DNA from 2 places in the Streptomyces sp. NEAU-W12 genome. Region 1 is predicted to be linked to the other one. Evidence: predicted binding sites of a transcription regulator. Region 1 holds the regulator's gene; the other holds the start of a gene.
What was found. Region 1 encodes HrcA, which represses chaperone genes, less so after heat shock. Its sites were predicted from a motif close to TTNGCACTCNGNNNNNCNGAGTGCNAA; they were not measured.
Positions count from the first base shown of each region.

Region 2: groES (co-chaperone GroES) is a predicted target of HrcA. The motif match lies at 2,429-2,455, and genes of this name have one in related genera.

Region 1 is NZ_JAPJDM010000013.1:131,345-136,109, reverse strand. Features, by position in the region: gene ORI94_RS18340 (nitronate monooxygenase) at 1-67, opposite strand, end outside; gene dnaJ (molecular chaperone DnaJ) at 247-1,386, opposite strand; gene hrcA (heat-inducible transcriptional repressor HrcA) at 1,387-2,403, opposite strand; gene ORI94_RS18325 (MBL fold metallo-hydrolase) at 2,573-3,298, shown strand; gene ORI94_RS18320 (DUF3097 domain-containing protein) at 3,342-4,151, shown strand; gene ORI94_RS35340 (hypothetical protein) at 4,233-4,628, opposite strand.
Region 2 is NZ_JAPJDM010000019.1:173,187-177,951, forward strand. Features, by position in the region: gene ORI94_RS23895 (THUMP-like domain-containing protein) at 1-122, opposite strand, end outside; gene ORI94_RS23900 (polysaccharide deacetylase family protein) at 235-1,161, shown strand; gene ORI94_RS23905 (polysaccharide deacetylase family protein) at 1,314-2,141, shown strand; gene groES (co-chaperone GroES) at 2,602-2,910, shown strand; gene groL (chaperonin GroEL) at 3,028-4,653, shown strand.

The sequences.
Region 1 (4,765 bases):
CGACTCCGCCCGCCATCGGGGCCTGCACCACGGGGTGCCGGAGGAGGTCGGTGAGGGCCAAGGACATGACGGCATGTTGCCACGTCCTTCGGGCATCTCCGAATTCGATCGGGGACGGACCACCACCGGATCGGGAGCGGGTCGCGAGTGGGTCCGAAACGGCTCCGGAGCCGATCGCGCCCCTGGCGCGGCCCGCTTCCGGGGGCACCGCGGGGACCTCGTCCGGTCCCCGCGGGAAAGCGCCCGTCAGCGCCCGTTGAAGGCGTCCTTCAGCCGGGAGAACAGGCCCTGCTGGCCCGGCTGGAACTGGCCCAGCGGGCGCTCCTCGCCGCGGAGCTTGGCGAGTTCGCGCAGCAGGCGCTCCTGTTCGGGGTCGAGCTTGCCCGGGGTCTGCACCTCGACGTGCACGATGAGGTCGCCCCGGCCGCCGCCCCGCAGGTGCGTGACGCCCCGGCCGTGCAGCGGGATCGACTGGCCGGACTGGGTGCCGGGCCGGATGTCGACCTCCTCCATGCCGTCCAGCGTCTCCAGCGGCACCTTGGTGCCGAGGGCGGCCGCCGTCATCGGGAGGGTGACCGTGCAGTGCAGGTCGTCGCCGCGCCGCTGGAACATGGCGTGCGGCAGCTCGTGGATCTCGACGTACAGGTCGCCGGCGGGACCGCCGCCGGGGCCGACCTCGCCCTCGCCCGCCAGCTGGATCCGGGTCCCGTTGTCCACACCGGCCGGGATCTTCACCGTCAGGGTGCGGCGGGAGCGGATCCGGCCGTCGCCCGCGCACTCGGGGCACGGGTTCGGGACGACGGTGCCGAAGCCCTGGCACTGCGGGCAGGGGCGCGAGGTCATGACCTGGCCCAGGAAGGACCGGGTGACCTGCGAGACCTCGCCCCGGCCGCGGCACATGTCACAGGTCTGCGCCGTGGTGCCCGGCGCCGCGCCCTCACCGCTGCACGTGGTGCAGACGACCGCCGTGTCGACCTGGATGTCCTTGGTGGTGCCGAACGCGGCCTCGTCCAGCTCGACCTCGAGGCGGATCATCGCGTCCTGGCCGCGGCGGGTGCGCGAGCGCGGACCGCGCTGCGACGCCGTGCCGAAGAACGCGTCCATGATGTCGGAGAAGTTCCCGAAGCCGCCCGCCCCGAAGCCGCCCGCGCCGCCGCCTGCTCCGGCCTGTTGGAGCGGGTCGCCGCCGAGGTCGTAGACCTGCTTCTTCTGCGGATCCGACAGGACCTCGTAGGCGGCGTTGATCTCCTTGAACCGCTCCTGGGTCTTCGGATCCGGGTTGACGTCCGGATGCAGCTCGCGGGCGAGTCGCCGGAAGGCCTTCTTGATCTCTTCCTGCGACGCGTCCCGGCGCACGCCGAGTACGGCGTAATAGTCGGTGGCCACTTACGACTCCGCCAGGATCTGTCCGACGTACCGTGCCACTGCGCGTACCGCTCCCATCGTTCCCGGGTAATCCATGCGGGTCGGTCCGACCACGCCGAGCTTGGCAACCGCCTCGCCGCCCGAACCGTAGCCCACCGACACGACGGACGTGGAGTTGAGTCCCTCATGGGCGTTCTCATGACCGATACGGACGGTCACGCCCGGATCCTTCGCCTCTCCGAGCAGCTTGAGAAGCACGACCTGCTCCTCGAGCGCCTCCAGGACAGGCCGGATCACCAAGGGGAAATCGTGCCCGAAGCGGGTCAGATTGGCGGTGCCGCCGATCATCAACCGCTCCTCGTTCTCCTCGACCAGCGTCTCCAGGAGGGTGGAGAGCACGGTCGAGACCGTACCGCGTTCCTCGGGGTCGAAGGCCTCCGGGAGGTCCTCGACGAGGGACGGTACATCGGTGAAACGGCGGCCCGCGACACGGCTGTTGAGCCGGGCCCGCAGATCCGCCAGGGACGCCTCGCCGACCGGCGCCGGGCAGTCGACCATGCGCTGCTCGACCCGTCCGGTGTCCGTGATCAGCACCAGCATGGCGCGCGCGGGCGCCAGCGGGAGCAGTTCCACGTGCCGCACGGTCGAGCGGGTCAGCGACGGGTACTGCACGACGGCGACCTGCCGGGTGAGCTGCGCGAGCAGCCGCACCGTGCGGGCCACGACGTCGTCCAGGTCGACGGCGCCCTCGAGGAAGTTCTGGATGGCGCGCCGCTCGGGCGCGGTCATCGGTTTGACGCCGGCGAGCTTGTCCACGAAGAGCCGGTAGCCCTTGTCGGTGGGGATGCGCCCGGCGCTGGTGTGCGGCTGGGCGATGAAGCCCTCGTCCTCCAGGGCCGCCATGTCGTTGCGCACGGTGGCCGGGGAGACGCCCAGGTTGTGCCGCTCGGTGAGGGCCTTGGAGCCGACGGGCTCCTCGGTGCCGACGTAGTCCTGGACGATGGCGCGCAGCACCTGGAGCCTGCGTTCACTGAGCATCACGCACACCTCCAAAAGCCGTCCGCCCGGTCCGTTTCCCGGATGCCCTGGCACTCTTCGCACGCGAGTGCCAGACTCCCCGCCCAGTGTACGACCGGGGGGTACTCCCCGGGCAAGGCCGGTCCCGCGCGGACGCGCCGCGAAAGCCGTGGGCCGTTAGCGTCGCGGTATGACGGTGGCGTGGGAAGAGGCGGGATGGGAAGGGCTGGCGCCGGGGGTGGGGCGGTGCCGGCTCCCGGTGTGGGACTGCACGGTGGGCCTCGTCGTCGGCGCGGACGCGGTGCTGCTCGTGGACGCCGGTTCGTCCCTGCGCGAGGGCGCGCGGCTGCGGGCCGGGGCGCAGTCGCTCGCCGGGCGGCGTGTGACGCATCTCGCGCTCACCCACCCCCACTTCGACCACGTGCTGGGGGCGGCGGTGTTCGCGGGCGCGGAGGTGTTCGGCGCGGTGGGGCTGGACACGGTGCTGGCGCGGGGGCGCGAGGAACTGCTCACGGACGCGGAGCGCCACGGTCTGGACGCGCGGGAGGCCGGGGAGGCGGTGGACGCGCTGGTCCGTCCCCGGCACACGGTGTCCGGCGAGTGGACGCTCGGCCTGGGCGGCGGACGGCGGGCGCTGCTCGCGAACGTGGGACCGGGGCACACGGCGCACGATCTCGCGGTGCTGGTCACCGGCGAACCACGGGTGGTGTTCTGCGGCGACCTGGTGGAGGAGTCCGGCGAACCGCAGGCGGGCCCCGACGCCGTCCCGTCGCAGTGGCCGGGCGCCCTGGACCGGCTGCTGGCCCTGGGCGGCGAGGACGCGGTGTACGTTCCCGGCCACGGCGCGGCGGTGGACGCGGCGTTCGTACGGGCCCAGCGCGACGCTCTCGCGGTCCGCTTCGGCGTGTCGTGCTGAATCCTCGGCCGAACGGGGGCCGGCTTCTCCTATCGTCATCAGAATGCGCCAGTACTCTCCTGACCTGACCCCCGGGTGGAAGAAGTCCCGGCCCGTCCCCGAGGTGCCGGCCGGGCCCGGTCTGGTGGTGGAGGAGCCCGGCAGCGGATTCTGCGGCGCGGTGATCCGCTGCGAGGCGGGCACGGTGACCCTGGAGGACCGCTTCGGCAAGCACCGGGTGTTCCCGCTGGAGCCGCGCGGGTTCCTCCTGGAGGGACGCGTGGTGACGCTGGTGCGGCCGGCCGCCGGTCCGCCGCGTCCGACCCGTACGGCGTCCGGTTCGGTGGCCGTCCCGGGCGCACGCGCGCGCGTGGCACGCGCCGGGCGCATCTACGTCGAGGGGCGCCACGACGCCGAACTGGTCGAGCGGGTGTGGGGCGACGACCTGCGCGTCGAGGGCGTGGTCGTGGAGTACCTGGAGGGCGTCGACGACCTCCCGGCGATCGTCGAGGAGTTCGGTCCGGGCCCGGACGCGCGGCTGGGGGTCCTGGTGGACCACCTGGTGCCGGGTTCGAAGGAGTCGCGCATCGCCGAGGCGGTCACCAGTGAGCACGCCCTGGTGGTGGGCCACCCCTACATCGACATCTGGGAGGCGGTGAAGCCGTCGTCCCTGGGTATCGGGGCGTGGCCCCGCGTCCCGCGCGGCCAGGACTGGAAGACGGGGGTGTGCCGGGCGCTGGGCTGGCCGGAGAACACGGGGGTGGCCTGGCAGCACGTTCTGGGACGGGTGCGGTCCTACAGGGATCTGGAGCCGGAGCTCCTGGGCAGGGTCGAGGAGCTGATCGACTTCGTCACGGAAAGCGGTGGGGCCTGACGCCCTGGAAGCTGCCGAGTTCACTGGTGTCCAGGCCGATGCCCGGCATGTCGAGCGGCAGCCGACCACCGAAGTCCAGCTTCATCCGTGCCTTGTGGTCAGCTGCGCCTTGTGGTCAGCTGCGTCGCCCTCCCCGACCGGCATCGTGAGCAGGACGCGGTGCTCCGTGACCGGGTCGGTGACGAGGTACGCGGGAACCCTGCCGGCGGCGTGGATCGACCGCTCGACGAGGTGATCCCGCACGACACCGGTCGTGGAGACGACTTCGGCCACCCGTGTGATCAGCTCGGACGGCAGCAGACGTCCCGCCTCGGGCGTGGCATCGCGCCCGAGGACCACCGGATCCGGCACGGGCCCGCCGGCCCCGTCGATGATGTCGACGTCCCGGGCCCGGAGACGCGCCCACCGCTTGCGCGGGATCTGGTCCAGGACGCCTTCCACGATCATGTTGTGCACAAGATCGGGACCGGCCGTCATCACGGTGTCCCCCCCCGGAGGAGCTCGACCCTGGCCCCCTCGGGAGGCTCGAACCCCTCGAAGAACCTGGTCGTCCCGCACTCGTCCACAGCGGTCGTCTCCGTGGCCCTCCACATCCGCCGCGTCCTTTCAAGCGG
Region 2 (4,765 bases), on a different contig from region 1:
GGGTCGGTGTCGCGCACCTCGTCGAGGAGGGCGCGGCCCTCGGGGGTGAGGAGCAGGGCGAGGGGTGAGGCGTCGGGGGACTGCGAGGAGGGCTGGGCGTGGGGCGCGGTGCGGTCGTTCACCGGCTCATTGTGGGCCAGGCGCGGGTCCGGTGTCGGCCAGTCGGTGGACGGTGTGCCGCCGGCCGCGGTGTCGGGCCGGGGACGGTGCGGGGGACTGCGAGGATCCGGCACCATGCGAGTAGTAGGACAAAACGATAAAAGGTGGTCACGGGGCGGCGTACGGGCCGGTGCCGCCGTACTCACCCTCGCGGCCCTCTCCCCCCTCGCCGCGGGCTGCGGACAGGACCCCACCGCCCCGGACCCGGCCGGCCGGCAGCCCCTCCACGCGCCCCCGGCCCGTGCGCTCGACTCCTACGCCACCACACTGCGCGCCGCGCACGCCGCGCGCGCGGCCGCCGCGAAGAGCTGGGGGCTCGAGCGGGTGCCCCTGACCGCCCCGCCCGCGCCCCGGGAGAAACCCCGGATCTCCACCCGCAAGGGCTTCGAGGTCGACGGTCACCGGGAACTGGACCTCCCCCCGGTCTTCACCACCGTCCCCACCGAGGAGAAGGTCGTCTTCCTCACCATCGACGACGGTGCCGAGAAGGACCCCGCGTTCCTGCGCATGATGAGCGAACTGAAGATCCCGTACACCGCGTTCCTCAGCGACTACGTGATCAAGGAGGACTACGGCTACTTCGAGAAGATGCGGGACAGGGGCGTCGGCCTGCACAACCACACCCTGAACCACCCGTACCTGCCCGGCCTGTCCTACACCCGCCAGAAGCGCGAGATCTGCGGCATGCAGGACGTCATCGAGAAGCGGTACGGCGAACGCCCCGTCCTCTTCCGCCCGCCGTTCGGCAACTACAACAAGGACACCCTGCGCGCGGCGAAGTCCTGCGGCATCGAGTACGCCCCGCTGTGGAACGAGGAGGTCTTCGTCGACCGCTGGGAGTACCGCGAGTGGGACAGGGAGCTGCACCCCGGCGACATCGTCCTCTCCCACTTCCGGGGCCGCGGCGACTGGAAGGGCACCATGCCCGACATGATCCGCCGCTTCCTGGACAAGGTCACGGCCGAGGGGTACGCGGTGGGGCGCCTGGAGGACTACCTGTGACCGGCCCGGCGCGGACGGCCGGCCCGGCGCGGACGACCGGCCGCATGCGGGCGGCCGGCCTCGTTCGGCGGATCCGGCGGATCCGGCCCGTGTGTTCGATCCGGCCGACCCGTTCTGCCGGGCCGGCCCGTCCGATCCGGCAGAGGGCGGCCGTGGCGGTTCTCCTGGTGGCGGGTCTCGCCCTCCCGGTGGTGCTGGCAGGGTGGGGCACTTCCGGAGGCCGGGCGGGTGCGGGTCCGGCCGTTCAGGGGGCGGACGCGGTCGCGGGGGCCGGGGCGGGGAAAGGCGCCGGGGCGGGGGCGGGGAAAGGCGCCGGGCCCGGGGAGGCCGAGGCGGGGGCGGGCGACGGTGCGGGCCCCTCGCCCGGCCGTGGCGGGGCGGACCGCCTCCCGCCCGTCGTCGACCACGTCCCGACCCGGGACAAGGTCGTCTTCCTGACCTACGACGACGGCGCCGAGCGCGACCCCCGCTTCATCGACCTCGTACGCGGCCGCCGCCTCCCCGTCAGCATGTTCCTCACGGACAGCGTGGTGGGGCCCGGCTACGGCCACTTCGCCCGGCTGCGCTCGGTCGGCGCGAGCCTGCAGAACCACACCCTCGACCACCCCGCCCTGCGCGGCCTGCCCTACGCCGGTCAGCGCGCCGAGATCTGCGGCCAGCAGCGCAAGCTCGGGTCCCGCTTCGGCATCCGCCCCCACCTGTTCCGCCCGCCCTACGGCACGTACGACACCACGACCCTCCGGGCCGCAGGCGACTGCGGCATCGCGGCGGTCGTGCTCTGGCGGGTCACCCTGGAGGGTGACGGCACCCTCACGTACACCCGTGGCGCGCACCGTCTGACGCCCGGCGACATCATCTCCGTCCCCGCGGGCGAGACCCCGGCCCTGACCCTGGCGGAACGGACGACGCGTCTGCTGCGCGAACTGGAGGAGCGGGGGCTGGAGGTCGGGAGGTTGGAGGACTACGTCCGGCGCCCTTGAGTCCTCGGGCGGTCACTGACGGGCCCCGCTCACGATCCGGCCCGTCCGGGGGTACCCCTGCTCGTGGAGCTCGTGGAGCTCGTGGAGCTCGTGGAGCTCGTGGAGCTCGTGGAGCTCGTGGAGCTCGTGGAGCTCGTGGAGCTCGTGGAGCTCGGGACCGGCGACGGGGCCGTTCTTCGGGCCGAAGCGCGGGTCCCGGGGGCGGCGGCACCCGGCGCAGCTACTCGAACGCGCGTTCGCTTTTCGGGTCGACGTCCACGGGAAATCCGGCGACGCCACGCAGTGAATTGGCACTCCGCTTGACCGAGTGCTAATCACGGCCATAGTCTCGGGTCTGGCACTCCCCACTGGAGAGTGCCAACACAGCGACGGGCAGGTCCGGCACCCGCGACGACGGATCGACCTGGTCGCCACCTCAGACAGTTAACCCCGTGAGATCTCCGAAGGGGGAGGTCGGATCGTGACGACCGCCAGCTCCAAGGTTGCCATCAAGCCGCTCGAGGACCGCATTGTGGTCCAGCCGCTCGACGCCGAGCAGACCACGGCTTCGGGCCTGGTCATTCCGGACACGGCCAAGGAGAAGCCCCAGGAGGGCGTTGTCCTGGCCACCGGTCCCGGCCGCATCGAGGACGGCAAGCGCGTCGAACTCGACGTGAACGTCGGCGACGTCGTGCTCTACAGCAAGTACGGCGGCACCGAGGTGAAGTACAACGGCGAGGAGTACCTCGTCCTCTCGGCCCGCGACGTTCTCGCGATCATCGAGAAGTAAGTCACCTCGTAGCAGATTTGCTCCGAACTGCGCCCCTGGTCCCGACACGCTTACTGAGCCGGGCGCCCGGGGCGCAGTGTTTTCTCACCCCAGATTTCCGAGAGGGCTCCCGCTGCCATGGCGAAGATCCTGAAGTTCGACGAGGACGCCCGTCGCGCCCTTGAGCGCGGCGTCAACAAGCTTGCCGACACGGTGAAGGTGACGATCGGCCCCAAGGGCCGCAACGTCGTCATCGACAAGAAGTTCGGCGCCCCCACCATCACCAACGACGGTGTCACGATCGCCCGCGAGGTCGAGGTCGAGGACCCGTACGAGAACCTCGGTGCCCAGCTGGTCAAGGAGGTGGCGACCAAGACCAACGACATCGCGGGTGACGGTACGACCACCGCCACCGTGCTGGCCCAGGCCCTGGTCCGCGAGGGCCTGCGCAACGTCGCCGCCGGCGCCTCCCCGGCCGCCCTGAAGAAGGGCATCGACGCCGCCGTCGCCGCGGTCTCCGAGGACCTGCTCGCCTCGGCCCGCCCGATCGACGAGAAGTCCGACATCGCCGCCGTCGCCGGGCTGTCCGCCCAGGACCAGCAGGTCGGCGAGCTCATCGCCGAGGCGATGGACAAGGTCGGCAAGGACGGTGTCATCACCGTCGAGGAGTCCAACACCTTCGGTCTGGAGCTGGACTTCACCGAGGGCATGGCCTTCGACAAGGGCTACCTGTCGCCGTACTTCGTGACGGACCAGGAGCGCATGGAAGCCGTCCTGGACGACCCGTACATCCTCATCACGCAGGGCAAGATCGGCTCCATCGCCGAGCTGCTGCCGCTGCTGGAGAAGGTCATCCAGGCCAACTCCTCCAAGCCGCTGCTGATCATCGCCGAGGACGTCGAGGGCGAGGCCCTGTCGACCCTGGTCGTCAACAAGATCCGCGGCACGTTCAACGCCGTCGCGGTCAAGGCCCCCGGCTTCGGTGACCGCCGCAAGGCGATGCTGCAGGACATGGCCGTCCTCACCGGCGCCACGGTCGTCTCCGAGGAGGTCGGCCTCAAGCTCGACCAGGTCGGCCTGGACGTGCTGGGCTCCGCCCGCCGCGTCACCGTCACCAAGGACGACACCACGATCGTCGACGGCGGCGGCAAGAAGGAGGACGTGACCGGTCGCGTCGGCCAGATCAAGGCCGAGATCGAGTCCACGGACTCCGACTGGGACCGCGAGAAGCTCCAGGAGCGCCTCGCGAAGCTGGCCGGCGGCGTGTGCGTCATCAAGGTCGGCGCCGCCACCGAGGTGGAGCTGAAGGAGAAGAAGCACCGTCTGGAGGACGCCATCTCCGCGACCCGCGCCGCGGTCGAGGAGGGCATCGTCTCCGGTGGTGGCTCCGCGCTCGTCCACGCCGTCAAGGTCCTCGAGGGCAACCTCGGCAAGACCGGCGACGAGGCCACCGGTGTCGCGGTCGTCCGCCGCGCCGCCGTCGAGCCCCTGCGCTGGATCGCCGAGAACGCCGGCCTCGAGGGCTACGTCATCACCTCCAAGGTCGCCGAGCTCGAGAAGGGCAACGGCTTCAACGCCGCCACCGGCGAGTACGGCGACCTGGTCAAGGCCGGCGTCATCGACCCGGTCAAGGTCACCCGCTCCGCCCTGGAGAACGCCGCCTCCATCGCCTCCCTCCTCCTGACGACCGAGACCCTGGTCGTCGAGAAGAAGGAAGAGGAGGAGCCGGCCGCCGGTGGTCACAGCCACGGCCACTCCCACTGAGCGAATCGCTCGTCACGGACGTCGGTGACCGACGCCCGGAGCAGACACGAAGGCCCGGCACCGCTGCCCAGCGGCGCCGGGCCTCCGTGCTGTGCCCGTGCTCGCAGTCGGT